4 regions of the Pseudoalteromonas sp. A25 genome follow, and region 1 is predicted to be linked to each of the others. Evidence: predicted binding sites of a transcription regulator. Region 1 holds the regulator's gene; each other region holds the start of a gene.
What was found. The regulator sigma-54, encoded in region 1, starts transcription at its own class of promoters, with help from an activator protein. The targets are predictions, from matches to a motif close to GTTGGCACGNNNNTNGNNT.
Positions count from the first base shown of each region.

Region 1 (4,198 bases):
GGTAAAGGCCTCAATGCTGATTTGAATACTGATATCATTGAACTAATAAACCACACTCGAACCATTTATTATGACCAATAAACTATTTATCACTGCCATACTTTTAGGAACAATACTCTGCCAGCCAAGTTTTGCTCAACAAACGACCATGGCGAATGAAGTTTCTATCAAAGCAGGCAAGCAACAAGCTCAGCTTAAAACGAATATTGGCATTTTTGAGCAAAATGTTGAAATTATTCACGGTAACCGAACAATCAATGCAGATAGGCTCGAGGTACACCGCCGCGAAGAACTCGGCGACAACAAGCAGTTACTCGTTGCTACAGGCTCACCTGCGCGCTTTAGCGAAAAACAACCAGATGGAACGACTTTGTCAGCCAGCGCTATGGAAATACGCTACGATGTTGCCAACCGCACCTTAGAAATAAAAGGGAATGCAACCATCAACCAAGCAGGACAGATTATTCAAGCACAAGCAATCACCTACGACATGGATAAGCAACTGATTAGCGCCGAGCGTGGTGAACAAGATAGTGCTCGCGTACACACTATATTGGTCCCTGAAAAAAAAGCCAAACAAGCTGGCCAAGGTAACTAACTATGAGTGTATTAACTGCAACCGCATTGGCGAAAAGCTATAAAGGACGACAAGTTGTTAAAAATGTCAGCCTAAGCGTTGAAGCTGGCAGTATCGTTGGCCTACTTGGCCCCAATGGCGCAGGGAAAACGACTAGTTTTTATATGATAGTGGGGCTGGTTCCTAGCGATCATGGCTCTGTGTGTATTAACGACCACGACATCACTTTACTGCCGATGCATAACCGTGCTCGATTAGGTATTGGCTATTTACCACAAGAATCATCCATTTTTAGAAAACTGACAGTTTATCAAAATTTAATGGCGATACTGGAGACTCGTAATTCTCTCAATAAAGTAGCTCGTGAACAGGTTTTAAATGAACTGCTCGATGAATTTAATATTCAACATATCAGAGACAGCTTAGGTATGGCATTATCAGGTGGTGAACGTCGCAGGGTAGAAATTGCTCGCGCTTTAGCCGCAAATCCAAAATTTATCCTGTTAGATGAGCCTTTTGCTGGTGTTGATCCTATTTCAGTGTTAGATATAAAGAAAATTATTGAGCATTTAAAAAATAGAGGCATAGGCGTACTTATTACCGACCACAATGTTCGAGAAACCCTTGATGTATGTGAAAAAGCTTACATTGTATCACACGGAGAACTCATCGCTTCTGGTACCCCTGAACATGTTTTAGCGGATCAAACGGTCAGAGATGTCTACCTTGGTGAGCAATTCAAGCTATAGTTAATGTACGCTTAGTCACACTAATAACAAAGAACAAGAAGGATTGTTAAAGGTACATGAGGCAATCATTACAGCTGCGCATGGGGCAGCAACTTACCATGACACCGCAACTACAGCAGGCTATTCGCCTACTGCAGTTGAGCACGCTGGATTTACAGCAAGAAATTCAAGAAGCGCTGGATAGCAACCCGCTTCTTGAAGTCGATGAGTCGGACTCTGATCCAGAGACCCATAGCAGTGACCAAGAAAAAAATGGTAAAGATGACAGTCGTGATGATACACAAACGGACAATCAAGAGGTTGAGGCCATCAGTGACTATGAAATGGACTCTGATTCAGCGCTAACCAAAGAAACACTCAGTGATGAGCTTGCCATGGATGTCACGTGGGATGAGTATATGAGTGCCGCCCCTGCTGCAAGCAGCGGCCCAATGCCCGAAGACGAAACCATATATCAAGGTGAAACAACTGAAACACTCCATGAATATTTAATGTGGCAACTAGAGCTAACCCCATTTAGTCCCACTGATCGGGGTATTGCTGTAGCGATAGTTGAAGCAATTGATGATAACGGTACGCTGACTCTCAGTACTGAAGACATTCTAGAGAGCTTAAATGATGGCAACAGTGGTGAGCCGATTGAGCTTGATGAAGTAGAGGCTGTACTGAAACGGATCCAGCTATTTGACCCAATTGGAATAGGTGCTCGCACACTACAAGAGTGTTTATGCATACAACTCAATCAATTTGACCCAAATACCCCTTGGTTAAATGAAACCAAAATGATTCTCAATGAGCACATCGACTTATTGGCTAGTCGTGACTACCGAACCTTGATGAAAAAAACAAAGCTCAAAGAGAATGATTTGAAAGAGGTCATGACTTTAATTCATACACTCAACCCAAAGCCCGCTTCTAGTATTATTCGAGAAGAATCAGAGTATGTTATTCCTGACGTTTCTGTTAAAAAAGTAAAGGGCCGTTGGGTTGTGGAGCTCAACCCTGACTGTATGCCAAAAATCCGTGTTAACGACCATTACGCAGCCATGTCTCGTTCGGTTAAATCCAGCACTGATAGTCAGTTTATTCGCTCACACTTACAAGAAGCAAAATGGTTCATTAAAAGTTTAGAAAGCAGAAATGAAACATTAATGAAAGTTACTAATTGCATTGTTCAACAACAACAGGCATTCTTTGAACATGGCCCAGAAGCAATGCGACCTATGGTGTTAAACGATGTGGCTGAAATGGTTGAAATGCACGAGTCCACTATCTCTCGTGTTACCACACAAAAATACATGCACACACCCAGGGGCATTTTTGAGTTGAAATATTTCTTCTCAAGCCATGTTAGTACAGAAAACGGAGGTGAGTGCTCTTCAACAGCGATTCGAGCACTTATCAAGAAGCTAATTGCCGCAGAAAATACAGCTAAACCATTAAGCGATAGTAAGATTGCGGATATATTAGCGGAGCAAGGAATTAAGGTGGCCCGACGTACCATAGCAAAATATCGGGAGTCGTTAGCCATTCCACCGTCCAATCAGCGCAAAAGCCTGATTTAGACGTATTACCAAAGAAGGAAAATGCTTATGCAACTAAATTTAACTGGTCGTCACGTAGAAATCACCGATTCATTAAGAGACTATGTAAACAACAAGTTTGCGAAGCTAGAAAGGCACTTTGATCATATTAACAATGTGCATGTAATCTTAGATGTTGAAAAGCTTGTACAAAAAGCTGAGGCTACTTTGCACGTTAATGGTGGAGAACTCTTTGCTTCAACCGAACATCAAGACATGTACGCTGCAATCGACGGTTTAATAGATAAATTGGACCGTCAAGTTATTAAGCACAAAGAGAAGCTTATTCGACACTAATCATGAAATTAAGCTCTATAGTAAACAAGGACTGCACCAAAGCTGCAGTCCTTTTTAATAGCAAAAAACGTGTTCTCGAATACATCAGCGAGCTGGCGCACGAGCAACTTCCTCACTTGAACCCCCATGATATTCTTAATGCTTTAATGAGCAGAGAAAAGCTGGGCAGTACAGGTATAGGTAAAGGTATTGCGATTCCACATGGCCGGATTGATGGCATAGAGCAGGTCACTGCAATGTTACTGGTTAACCAACAAGGCATTCCCTTTGATGCTATTGATAATAGACCAGTGGATATCTTCCTCGCACTCATCGTGCCAGATGGCGATAATGAGCAGCATTTGAAGACCTTAGCCGCGATTGCTGAGAAATTAAATAACAAAGAGTTTTGTAAGCAGTTAAGGAACGCTGGTAATGATGAGGAACTTTATGCCATTATAGCCTCTGCAGATTAGGTGACCAGGAGAAGCATAGTGGAATTAATCATCATTAGCGGTCGCTCTGGTTCAGGTAAATCAGTAGCGTTGCGCGTATTAGAAGACTTAGGCTATTATTGTGTCGATAATATCCCAGTCAATCTATTACCCTCTTTAGTGCGCAGCGTATCGGATAACTACGACAAAATCGCTGTTAGTATCGATGTACGTAACCTACCAAAAGAGCAGCAAGATTTTAATGATATTTTAGAGTACCTCCCTGGGTTTGCTAACCCAATGCTATTCTATCTAGATAGTGACGATAACACGCTCATTCGACGCTTCTCTGAAACACGGCGCTTACACCCACTATCCATGCATGATCTTCCATTGGACTTAGCCATACGCGAAGAAAAAAAGCTACTTGACGTACTGACAACCCGTGCAGATGTGTTAATTGATACCAGTGAACTCAGCGTACACCAACTTGCAGAGACCATACGTGAGCGCATTTTAGGTAAAAAAGACAAACAACTTATTGTCACTTTTCAATCTTTCGGCTTTAAACATGGCATC
Region 1 is NZ_AP021846.1:323,855-328,052, reverse strand. Features, by position in the region: gene lptC (LPS export ABC transporter periplasmic protein LptC) at 1-81, shown strand, start outside; gene lptA (lipopolysaccharide transport periplasmic protein LptA) at 71-598, shown strand; gene lptB (LPS export ABC transporter ATP-binding protein) at 601-1,326, shown strand; gene GDK41_RS01520 (RNA polymerase factor sigma-54) at 1,383-2,891, shown strand; gene hpf (ribosome hibernation promoting factor) at 2,919-3,206, shown strand; gene ptsN (PTS IIA-like nitrogen regulatory protein PtsN) at 3,209-3,661, shown strand; gene rapZ (RNase adapter RapZ) at 3,680-4,198, shown strand, end outside.

Region 2 (4,198 bases), 620 kb from region 1:
ATCAACGTCACGTAAAATTACTTCAGGACGTGAAACTGCCAATTCATAGCCTTCACGACGCATGTTTTCGATCAAAATACCTAAGTGCAATTCACCACGACCAGATACGCGGAAGCTATCAGGGTTATCCGTCTCTTCAACACGAAGTGCAACGTTGTGTACTAGCTCATTTTGCAAACGCTCAAGAATATTACGTGAAGTCACGAATTTACCTTCTTGACCTGCAAATGGTGAAGTGTTCACAGAGAACGTCATGGTTACTGTTGGTTCGTCAACAGACAATGCTGGCAATGCTTCAACCGTATTCACATCACAAATTGTGTCTGAAATTTTCAGCTCACCTAAACCAGTAATAGCGATGATGTCGCCAGCCTGTGCTTGCTGTGCTTCGTGACGGTCTAGACCAAGATATGTTAATACCTGACCTACTTTACCGTTACGTGTTTTACCATCAGCGCCTACCACAGTTACCTGTTGGTTTACTTTAACAGTACCGCGCTTGATACGGCCTACACCAATAACACCAATGTAAGAGTTATAGTCAAGTTGCGAAATCTGCATCTGGAAGCCACCATCAGGATCGGCATCTGGCGCAGCTACTTGCTCAACAATCGCTTCAAACATTGGTTGCATATTGTCTGAAGGCTCGTCTAGGTCAAGCGTGGCCCAACCATTGATAGCAGATGCGTAAATCACTTGGAAGTCCAATTGATCATCCGTTGCACCTAAGTTATCAAATAGGTCAAATACCTGATCCATAACCCAATCAGGGCGTGCACCTGGCTTATCAATTTTGTTGATAACAACAATAGGCTTAAGACCTAACGCGAATGCCTTTTGCGTTACGAAACGCGTTTGTGGCATAGGGCCTTCTTGTGCATCAACCAGTAGCAATACTGAGTCAACCATTGAAAGAACACGTTCTACTTCACCACCGAAGTCAGCGTGTCCCGGAGTGTCTACGATGTTAATGTGGTAATCGTTCCACTCAATCGCGGTGTTTTTAGCTAGGATGGTGATACCGCGCTCTTTTTCGATATCGTTTGAATCCATTACACGCTCTTCGTTACCGCCGCGTGTCTCTAGCGTACCTGATTGCTCAAGCAACTTATCAACTAGGGTTGTTTTACCGTGGTCTACGTGGGCGATAATCGCGATATTACGTAATTTTTCAATGCTCATGTTTATAACTCAGATAATTACTCAAAAGAGTGGGTTAATCCTATACACCTAATTGTGCAAAACAGTCTATAAATTGACCGCTAGGATTTATAAAGTGGCGTATTATCCCCTAATAACGTCATAGATGAAAGTTTATGCAGCATTATTTTTTTGTTACGAGCTGCAAATTACCTATTTTTAGGCATTATTAACAATATTAAGCAGCTTTTCTGGGATAGTTAGGGGTTTATAGTACGATGTTAAATAAGGAAAATCGCTATAGAGTACATGAAAGTGAAGACTGCGCTGTAATTAAATCGAAGCGCTTAATTGTCACCTTGATATTTCATAAATAAATCATCAATACCGCTTAGAATACAACAACACTCAGATCATAATAACTCATCTATTTTACATGCCACACAATGCGCCAAATAATGACGTGTCGCAATGAAAAAGCACTCAAGTCAGCTATACTCAAAGCGCACCATAGGTGTGCATATGCGGATCATTTTGGTGCACCATAGCAGTGCGAGTGATAACATCAAAAAAACAAAGTGTTATTTTTCAATATATTGCAAAATTGGCACATATTAAGCTTACAAAAACCGCAATCGCATTAAGTTAATGCAGCAAGCATAAAAAACCCAACGAGTCGGAGGACACATGTCACAATCGGTTTTAGATTTTATCAAAGAAAATGACGTTAAATTCGTAGATTTACGTTTTACAGATACCAAAGGTAAAGAGCAGCACGTTTCTATTCCTCATCATCAAGCCGATGAAGACTTCTTCGAAGACGGTAAAATGTTTGATGGCTCTTCAATTGCTGGTTGGAAAGGCATTAACGAATCTGACATGGTATTAATGCCAGACGCTGCATCAGCAAAGCTTGACCCATTCGCTGAAGAAACAACCATGATCGTTCGTTGTGACGTTGTTGAGCCAAACACTCACCAAGGCTATGAGCGCGACCCTCGCTCTGTTGCTAAACGTGCTGAAGAATATATGCGCTCAACGGGCATCGCTGACACCGTATTGTTTGGTCCAGAGCCTGAATTCTTCCTATTTGATGATGTTAAGTTCAAAACTGACATGTCTGGCTCTATGTACAAAATTGATGCACAAGAAGCATCTTGGAACTCAGATAGAGACTATGAAGGTGGTAACACTGGTCACCGTCCTGGCGTTAAAGGTGGTTACTTTCCAGTTGCCCCCGTTGATTCATCACAAGACTGGCGTTCTGCGACCTGTTTAGTACTTGAAGAGCTTGGTCAAGTTGTTGAAGCACACCACCACGAAGTGGCAACGGCGGGTCAAAACGAAATCGCTACGCGCTTTAATACCATGGTATTAAAAGCAGACGAAATTCAAGAAATGAAATACGTTATTCACAACATGGCGCACCTTTACGGTAAAACGGCAACTTTCATGCCTAAGCCAATCGTGGGTGATAACGGTTCTGGTATGCACTGTCACCAGTCTTTAGCTAAAGATGGCAAAAACATCTTCGCAGGCGACAAGTACGGCGGCCTTTCTGAAGAAGCGCTTTACTACATCGGTGGTATCATCAAGCATGCTAAAGCAATCAATGCATTTGCTAACGCGTCAACTAACTCATACAAGCGTTTAGTACCAGGCTTTGAAGCCCCTGTTATGCTTGCATACTCTGCACGTAACCGTTCAGCTTCTATTCGTATTCCTGTAGTACCTTCAGAGAAAGCTCGTCGTATCGAAGTGCGCTTCCCTGATCCAACAGCAAACCCATACCTTGCATTCTCAGCAATGTTAATGGCTGGCCTTGACGGTATCAAAAACAAGATCCACCCTGGCGATGCGATGGACAAAGATTTATACGACTTACCAGCTGAAGAAGCTGCTGAGATCCCAACTGTTGCGTCTTCACTAGACGAAGCATTGGCATGTCTTGACGCAGACCGTGAGTTCTTAACTCAAGGCGGCGTATTCACTGACGACTTAATCGATGCTTACATTAAGCTTAAGTCTCAAGAAGTGGAAAAACTGAACATGACAACTCACCCTGTTGAGTTTGAAATGTACTACAGCGTTTAATCGCGCAAATTAAATCATATGTGTTCTCAAGCCCGCTTAAGCGGGCTTTTTTGTAGTAAAACAACATGTTTAATACTAAAGTATAGCTGTGTTAAATAAATTAAGGGACGCTGAAGATGAGACGTATTTTGTTGGTATCATGCCTTGTACTAACTTTTTGCGCCATGGCTTCGCAGCCAAAAGTTTACCGATGGAAAGATGAAAACGGTAACTGGGTATTTTCAGATGTGCCCCGTCAAGGCTCAGAGCGAGTCAACCTCAATAAGCCCATCAGTATACCCACAGCAGATACATCCGTCTTAAGCACCACAAAAGAAAAAAAAGCGATAGCATACGAAGTTAAAATATCCTCCCCTGGGAGCGAGCAAACACTCAGAGAAAACACAGGTACCGTGTATGTGACTGGTCAAGTAAAGCCTGTATTTAGCAAAGGTCTCACCGTACAATTATCTTTAGATGGCAAAATTGTCAGTGATAGACAAACCAACACCACCTTTGCACTGAAAAATGTTGATCGAGGCGAGCATAAACTCATTATGTATTTATTCGACGAGCACGGCGCAAGAATTGCAACTAGTCCCGCAAGTACATTTTATTTACACCGAGCAAACCGCATTAATCCATAGCTCAGGGTATATACACGTGATATAGTGCACCAACTTGGTGCAAAAAAAGTAGTAGGTGATCCATCATGGTACAAAGTACCCACCCATTTTTAAATGCGCTTTGGCATAACTTATCAACTTGCGTATTCTTACTCGACAGCAAATTTGTAATTCAATATGCCAACAACAGCTGCAGCGAACTCGTTGGCTTGGGCCTAAAACGCCTAATCGGATTACCAATTAATGATATCTTCAGCCATCATCATATTGACTTTGAACGCCTCGCTCAATACGCCTTAAACGATGGTGTTGACTGCCAACAGCATAGAGTTGACGTGGTGTTTATCGATAATCGCGCA
Region 2 is NZ_AP021846.1:3,591,646-3,595,843, forward strand. Features, by position in the region: gene typA (translational GTPase TypA) at 1-1,182, opposite strand, end outside; gene glnA (glutamate--ammonia ligase) at 1,828-3,234, shown strand; gene GDK41_RS15620 (DUF4124 domain-containing protein) at 3,351-3,860, shown strand; gene glnL (nitrogen regulation protein NR(II)) at 3,926-4,198, shown strand, end outside.
Region 2: glnA (glutamate--ammonia ligase) is a predicted target of sigma-54. The motif match lies at 1,744-1,762, and genes of this name have one in related genera.

Region 3 (4,198 bases), 100 kb from region 1:
ATTTAAATGGGGACCCACTTTCATATATTTAACTATCCAACTGTACTACCCATTTGTATTACAGTCACAATTTGCCATGACGCAAAGTGATTTTGGCCAGTTTATGATGTTACCTATGGTTGGGTTATTAGTGGGCGCTATGCTGACTAAGTATTTTCAAAGTCGGTGTGGTGTGGGCAAAACACTTGCGCTTTTTTGGCCTTTATTGCTGATAAGCGGTAGCTGTTTTTTGATTTTACCATTCACGTTGGTTACTGCGTTGTTTGGATATGCATTGGTAATGATTGTTTTTGGCGGTTACTTTTCTTTGTATATGCGCCTTGTGAGTAGGCTTTTCCCTTCTCAGGCTGGTACTGCCAATGCGCTAATTGGTGCTATCGAGTTACTGCTATTTACGTTACTGGCAGTGGCTCTTAATACCTACTTTATAAATGTGCCCAGTGATATCGCTTGGCTTATCTGGGCTGTAGCTGCGTTGCTGATATGGGCTTGGGGAACCTTGTTTATAGAGCAAGAACAAGCGAGCGTTTATTGCCAGCATTTAAAGCAAACAGTAAAAATTAAAAAAAGGAGTCGCTAATGCAATTTAGTACAGCAAGACTTGCAATTCGTTTAGTCACACCAGATGACTTACAAGCTAGCTATGAGCATCGTAGTTGTGCGCAAACCTCTCGCTATATAGGTGATCCCGTTACCTTTGAGCAAGCAAAAACACGGTTATTAGAAGGTTGTAAACCATGGTTAGCGCACGAACATCAACGTTTAGCGCTGGCAATTACTTTGCAAGAGGGTGGTAAGCTGATAGGCGAATTGATGTTTAAATATGTCAATAAGGAGAGCTTAATTGGTGAAATAGGGTATAGATTACATAAAGATTATATTGGTCAAGGGTATGCGTTTGAGGCGGTTGATGCATTCGTTAAAACGCTATTTGAACAATTGCCCGTAATGAAAGTTACTGCGCTATGCGCCACTGAAAATACGGCATCATGGAAGTTAATGGAAAAGCTAGGAATGCAAAGAGAGGGGCACTTGCGCAGTCATATCAAATTAGGAAATGCGCGCGCAGATGCCTATTATTACGGTTTGTGTCGAAATTAGAGCTCAGAGGCTGAACGAGGATACACGCATAAGTTATGAGTGTTTTCCTTCATCAAATAGCGATTTTAGGCTATGTGCAAACTGCTTAACCTTTTCTTGCATAGTTTGTTTAACGCTAATATCAACGGAGCCTAAAATTACTTTACCTTGAATATAAAGTTTGGGACGTTGGGCGGTATGAGTATTTGATGAGAGCCCTACACGGTTATTGCTCACATGGCCTAGGATATTTGTGGTGCTAGTGATGACGTCAATGTTGTCAGGGACAATAATTTCATCACTGCCACTGATACAGTTTATTTCTATGGTTACCTCTGGGTGCGTAAACACTGCATTTCTAAAATCTAACTCTATGCTACCCAGATAGTTATTTAGTTTTATATGCTTAGGAACAACCCACTCGCCGCTGCGTTGATCAGCGCTTAAAATTGAGGTGATGCTGAGTGTATCAGGATGATCAGTCGAGGCGGTAAATTTTGGTTGCATTCTCGCTTGCTTTTCACTGTGATAGCGCGGATCAGATTGAAGCGGTAAGTCGGCTGCTAAAGCTTGAAGTTGCTCTGCATCATCTATGCTATACGCCTTGTCTAAACGACGTTCAAAGGCATCTGCTGATATTTCGCCATGACTGTAGTTAAGGATAAGTTGATCGATCACTTCTTCTCTGACGGCATCAACAGGTCTATCTTTAGTGGGTACTGGCATTTTACTCTCCCTATAGTGCAATAATCATCATTTTACATGTACTAGCAATGACCGGGCCATGATTTAAATTGTTTTTTATCAGATACTTATGTTTTAGTGTTGGGTTGATAGATGGTGATAAGTACCAAAGAGTAGGCAATTTCACCAATTATATGTAGTTATAACAGCAAGAACGACAGGATGCGAGGTGTGATTATTGACAGGATAGGTCGATACCCGCAGGTATCGACCTTGATTGTTCAAGTATTACAGTGCTTTAAATCGAATGGCTGTACCACCGCTGGTAGCCAACTTCAAAGTTAATGTATCTTTTGCCGTAACAATGCGTTTGCTGATTTGTATATCATATGGGTTATTTTTCCACTCAGCATTTTTACCGTCTTGGTATATTTGTGCTTCGAATTTTTTATTTTCTTCTAAAAAGCTTAGTGGCACTGTTATTGTTCGGGCTTGCTCATCGGTTATGGCTCCTAGATACCAGTCGTTGCCAGGGTATTTTCCTCGCTGTCTTTCTTTTCTAGCAAACACCACGTAATCACCCACCTCCCCCAACAGAGCGAGACTGTGCTCCCAGTCAGTGGGGACATCTTTGATAAACTGAAAGGCATCAGCTTTGGCGAGGTAATTGTTCGGCAGATCTGCTGCCATTTGAATAGGGCTATATAGCACAACATATAAAGCTAGCTGCTTAGCTAATGTGGTTTGAGGGCGGTTAGTTTTATCGCCCAAGCCATTGAAGCCCATGTCAAAAATTCCGGGTGTAAAATCCATTGGCCCTGCTAGCATACGCGTAAACGCCAACATTGGCGTATGCTCTGGAGGGTTGGGTGGTGTACCCCAAGCATTAAACTCTTGACCTCTTGCCCCCTCACGGCTTAACCAGTTTGGATATGTGCGGCGCAATCCGGTATCTTTGATGGGTTCGTGACTATTAATACTAATTTGATACTTGGATGCACGCTTTACGTTATCTAGATATTCGTTGACCATGAATTGACCATCATGCCATTCAAAGCGAGGGATGCCTCGCTCGTCTATACGTTTGATGTTGCCACCATCAGCAACATAGCCAGTTTTGACCTGGCGCACACCAACTTGTTGGTATAGTTTAAATGCATCATCCATTTGGTTGCGATAGTTGCTGACATTACCAGATGTCTCGTGATGGCCAATAAGGCGCGCCCCGACTTTTTTGCCATGCTCACTAATGGCTGCAATATCAAAATCTGGATAGGTTTGAGTGAAGCTAAACACATCGCCGTTATAGAACCAGTCACCGTCCCATCCAGTATTCCAGCCTTCAACTAATACGCCATCGAATCCATGCTTTGCCGCAAAGCTCAAGTATTCTTTAGTGCGTTCGGTAGTGGCGCCATGTTTTTCACCACTGCCCCAGGTATTTTTGCCGATATGCATACCCCACCAAATACCCAAATATTTACCAGGCTCGATCCATGACGTATCTGCTAATTTATTGGGCTCATTTAGGTTTAAAATGAGATGAGAGTTGAGCAAGTCAGTGGCTTTATCGCCTATCTGCAAGGTTCTCCATGGCGTTTTAAATTGCCCATTGGTTTTAACTTTTATACCATCAGACCAAGGTGTTAAGTCAGCTATAAAAGTGCCTGGACGGCGTTGATTTAAAGTCATTGCTGCATAGTCAACGAGTGCAGCTTCATGCACGCTAATGTGCACGCCATCAGCATTTTTTAGTGTGAAGGGAGTGTGTACGTGTGCTGCATCGTGTAAGCTGGTGGTGTTGTAGGTGTATTCATAACGGTTCCAGCCTCGTGCTGGGATCCACCATGCTGTGCTACTTTCACTCGTTGCAAAATTAAACTCAGTGAGTTCTTTGGTGATGTATAATGCATTGTTTTTATTTACTTCATAGCGAAAGCCTAGACCATCATTAAATACTCTAACACGCAGTATATAGGCTGATTCTTTGTTGTTTTTATCACGCAGCTTAACTTCTAATTCATTGTGTGAATCTTCAATGATACGTGTTTCGCCCCAAGGTTGTTGCCAAGTGCTATGATGCTTGCTGGTGGTTGATGTCGAAATTTCGATGTTGTCTTTCATTGGTGCGGCGCGCTGAAACTCAAAGCCCAATTTAGACCCGTTTAGTAATGGCTTATTGTTAAACGTAACCTGATACTGAGGTTGAGCGTGGTTGTCATCAACTGTGAACTTGATGTTGCCATCGGGAGAGCTGACCGAGTAGCTTGCTGCTTGCGTTGCTGCACAAAACAAACTGCCACACAGTGTTAGAGTGCTGATTAAGCGCATGATGTTACCTAATTTGTTGTCATAAGTGGTGTTTTACTAGCATACTGCCCCAACCCCAAAACTCGGAAATATCTGCATACGTATTCATGTTGAAAGAGTTAGA
Region 3 is NZ_AP021846.1:219,434-223,631, forward strand. Features, by position in the region: gene GDK41_RS01045 (MFS transporter) at 1-580, shown strand, start outside; gene GDK41_RS01050 (GNAT family N-acetyltransferase) at 580-1,101, shown strand; gene GDK41_RS01055 (DUF1707 SHOCT-like domain-containing protein) at 1,135-1,806, opposite strand; gene GDK41_RS01060 (glycoside hydrolase family 97 protein) at 2,053-4,095, opposite strand.
Region 3: GDK41_RS01055 (DUF1707 SHOCT-like domain-containing protein) is a predicted target of sigma-54. The motif match lies at 1,849-1,867, and genes of this name have one in related genera.

Region 4 (4,198 bases), 940 kb from region 1:
CGCACCCAATGCCAAACGCGTTGTCTTCATGAACCAATCTTGTTCCCAAAGCGGCACTTCTGTAACTTCAGCTAAATCTTCACGCACAAACGGCACTGTTACAACTTCTAGTGCGTCCCCGCGTTGCATATCAAAGCCAACACCACCTTGCAATAAACGTCGAATATTCGCTAGTTCCTCTTGTGTGCGAGGTTGTAGTGTCATATTGCCTTCAGCATCAGCTTTAGGAAGATAATCCACGGCTACTGAGACGCTGATGCGACGGATAACCCCTGTTTGCTGACGCTTATGACTAATTGTAGTGTCTAATTCATAATTTCGCGTTGCTTCTTTTTGCGAACGACTTGGTGCAGATCCGCTACCTGCGCTGCCATTACCGGCAATTTCGGGAATATTTGAATTCGTAGGTGGCTGGTTCGTTAAAGCACCAGGAATGCCAACGGCAAGTCCACCTATATTACTTTCTTCAAATGTTGTTTCACTACGAACAGCAGGCAAATCAGGGTTATAACGCTTTTGCGTTTCTTCGACGGCACTAAAGTCCATCGTTAAATCGACCTGTGCGGTAAACTTGCCTAAGCCAACTACGGGGATCAAAATACTATCAATCTTCTCTAGATATTCCTGTTCTCTCTTACGCTCAATTTCATATTCTTTTCTTGAGCGAGCGGCTAGTGAATCCTGAGATCCCGAATTTAGTAAACGCCCATTTTGGTCCGTAACTGTTACGCGTGAAGGCTCTAATCCTTGCACTGCGGATGCGATAATATCAACGATTGAGTCAACTTCTTCGCCATCTAGCGTTCTACCGCGCTTGATTGTTAACACGACGGTAGCTGAGGGCTTCTTCTCGCGACGTGCAAATACATTTTCTTTCGGAATGGCTAACAACACTTTTGCGCGACTAACGTCATCAAGCTCTTCAATCGTGCGCGCTAATTGTTGCTCTCTGCTGTGTTTTAGACGTTCTCGCTCTAATCTTTGACTCACACCAAAGCCCATATCCTGCATTAAAATGTCAGTACCAGAGCTCGGGGCTTGCGAAAAGCCATCTCGCGCCATTTGTAATTTAATGGTTTGATAATCACTTTCTGCCACCATGATGGTGTTACCATCAAGTTCATAGTCAATTTTTTGAGCGTCTAAAAAGTCTAATGTTTGTACTAACTCATCAGTAGGATATTGCCCTAGTGGACGCAAGTCAGGCTGGCGTGCCCAAATGATGATAAATACAGCTATTGCTAAACAAATCGCTAAGGCAATTACTAAAGTAACTTGGCGTAGCATATCAACGCCACTTAGCGCACTCAGATAACCTGATTTTTGCTCTTGCTGTTCATCAGCTTGGCCACCTGATGCGCCATCTGATAAAGCCAGTTCTGTTGATTGATTCGTTGCCACAGTTACTCTCCACTACCTAAGCTTAAACAGGCATGCTCATGATTTCTTTATAAGACTCAACAAGTTTATTTCTTACTTGTACCGTCGCTTCAAACGCCACTGACGATTTTTGAGAAGCAATCATCACTTCAGCCAGCGATACATTGCGATCTCCCATTTCTAGAGCCGTTACTTTTGATTTTGCCTCTTTTTGCAAGCCATTAACAGTGTTGATGGCATCAGAAAGCATTTCTCCAAATTGAGCCGATGAATTTGCAGACGACTGCACCGGCAAACTCTCTTGCGGTTTATTGCGCGTCGCTTCCAGCGCTAGTGATTGCATTTCTTGGTATAAAGCATTGGGTTGAATGTTCATTGTGCTCACCCTTTTTACTAAAGATATCTTAACAAAAGCACAATGCATGCCAACTTTAAACCATTATAAAACAACAGGTTAGAGTGGATTTAAGTGTCGTATTTTTGACAAGAATAAGCCAGTATTAAACTGGCTTATCTAAATAGGAAAGTATTAAGCTGGTAAAGGTATGCCCATATCACGCATTTTGGCCAACTTATATCGCAAAGTTCTTGGGCTCATACCTAACAACTCCGCAACCTCTTTGCGCTTTCCTTGACAGCGAGATAGTGTATCAAGGATCATTTGATGCTCTTTGTCTTGCAGCTCAGCTTTGTAGCTTTGGCCTTCACCGCTATCTGACACATCGCATTGGGTTTTTAACTCAACCTCAATTGGCGCCTGTTGCTTATCATAACGATTGGTTGTTACAGCTTGATGGCTTTCAATAAAGATATCGTCCGCATTCACTTGATTACCATGTTGCAAAATTAAGGCGCGTTGAACAACATTATCTAATTCTCTCACATTTCCAGGCCACTGGTGAGAGAGTAGTTTTTGCTTTGCCTCATGACTTAAAGTTGGCGTGGGTTTTCCTGCTTTAACACAATGTCTAGCAATCAAGTGCTCTGCCAGTACTTCAATATCACCTGGGCGTTCGCAAAGAGGCAACCACATTAATGGAAAAACATTCAGGCGATAGTACAAGTCTTCTCTAAAATCGCCCGCTGCCACAGCTTCTTTAAGATCTCGGTTACTAGTTGCAAGCACTCGCACATCCAGCTCTATGGTCTTACGTCCACCGAGCCTCTCAACCTCACGCTCTTGCAATACCCTTAACAACTTAGCTTGCAAACCGAGATCCATTTCAGTGATCTCGTCAAGCAATATAGTACCTTTTTGAGCTTGTTCAAATTTACCTGGGCAAGCTTGGATGGCTCCTGTAAAAGCGCCTTTTTCATACCCAAATAATGTCGCTTCAAGCATATTTTCAGGGATCGCCGCACAGTTTATTGCAACAAAACTTTCCTCTGCACGCTCTGATTTGTCATGAATATAGCGAGCCAACACTTCCTTTCCTGAACCACTAGGTCCAAGTACCATCACGCTCGCATCTGACTTTGCGACCTTCGCTGCCAATTCAAGCAATTTTAGGCTTTGCGGATCTTTAACAACAGGGCCTTCTGTTTCTTTATCTTTAGGCGGCATATAACGGCTAACCATATTGAGTAAAACTTCAGGCGCAAAAGGCTTAGCCATATAGTCAATGGCACCTAAGCGCATTGCTTCCACCGCATCATCAATCGTTGCATAGGCCGTCATCATTAAAACGGGTAGATCAGGGTAGTTAAGTTTTATGGTTTTAAGTAAATCAATACCACTCATAGCCCCCATCTGTACATCACTCACTACCAAAGAATAGCTATGTTGCTTCAACAACACCACTGCCTGCTCTGCACTAGATGCTTCAACACAATCAAACCCAGATAACTGTAAGGTGTCTATCAAAGCTTCTCTAAGCCCTGCATCATCTTCCACAACTAAAATAGAATGACTCATACAACCTCCAATTGTTCGGTATTGAACGAAATAGGCAAAAGTAAACTAAAACATGCGCCACCATTTGGCAGATTTTTAACTTCAACTTGCCCTTTGTGAGAATTTGCCACCGAGCTAACCACGGCCAAACCTAAGCCCGTGCCCTGACTCTTTGTTGTAAAGAACGGCTCAAAAATTTTGTCTAACAGATTTGAATCGACACCAGGTCCATTGTCACTCACCGAAATACATATTTTGTCTGCTTTTTGCTCAGCACTTACTTTGATCTGTGCACCAGCGCCAATAATTTGAATACTATTATGAATCAAGTTTTGTATTGCACTCGCTAACGCGGTTTTATTGCCTATTACGGCGATATCAGGATCTGGCAACACGACATCAAGAGTACTGTCATTCATCGCCACCATAGCGTCTGCACCAGCTTTGACTTCGTTTAGTAACTGTTGCATAGACACAGTTTCTACAACTTGCTGCTCTCCGCTTTTGGCAAACAACAGCATATCATTCACTTGCGATTCCAAGTCTTTTAATCTCGACATCAGCTTTTCGTGGAACCGAGAGTGTGACGCTTTTGGCAGTGCGCTGCTGCCCAAATTTGCCGCATATAACATTGCAGCAGACAACGGCGTACGAACTTGATGAGCTAAAGATGCCACCATTTTGCCAAGAGCACTGAGCCGTTGCATATGCGCAACCCTCGATTGCAAGCGTCGCGTCTCTGTTAAATCAGTCATCAAAATCAACTGCCCTGGTTCTGGTGCAAGTGCTGTGATATCTAGCTTAATTAATCGACCATCTTTGAGAGATATTTCATGACCATCATCTTGCTGAGGATTGAAAGAGCGTTGGATAATATTAAACCACTTTTCCCCTTCAAGCGGCTCACCAAGCATATCAATGGCT
Region 4 is NZ_AP021846.1:1,261,198-1,265,395, reverse strand. Features, by position in the region: gene fliF (flagellar basal-body MS-ring/collar protein FliF) at 1-1,401, opposite strand, end outside; gene fliE (flagellar hook-basal body complex protein FliE) at 1,424-1,756, opposite strand; gene GDK41_RS05655 (sigma-54-dependent transcriptional regulator) at 1,910-3,295, opposite strand; gene GDK41_RS05650 (sensor histidine kinase) at 3,292-4,198, opposite strand, start outside.
Region 4: fliE (flagellar hook-basal body complex protein FliE) is a predicted target of sigma-54. The motif match lies at 1,792-1,810, and genes of this name have one in related genera.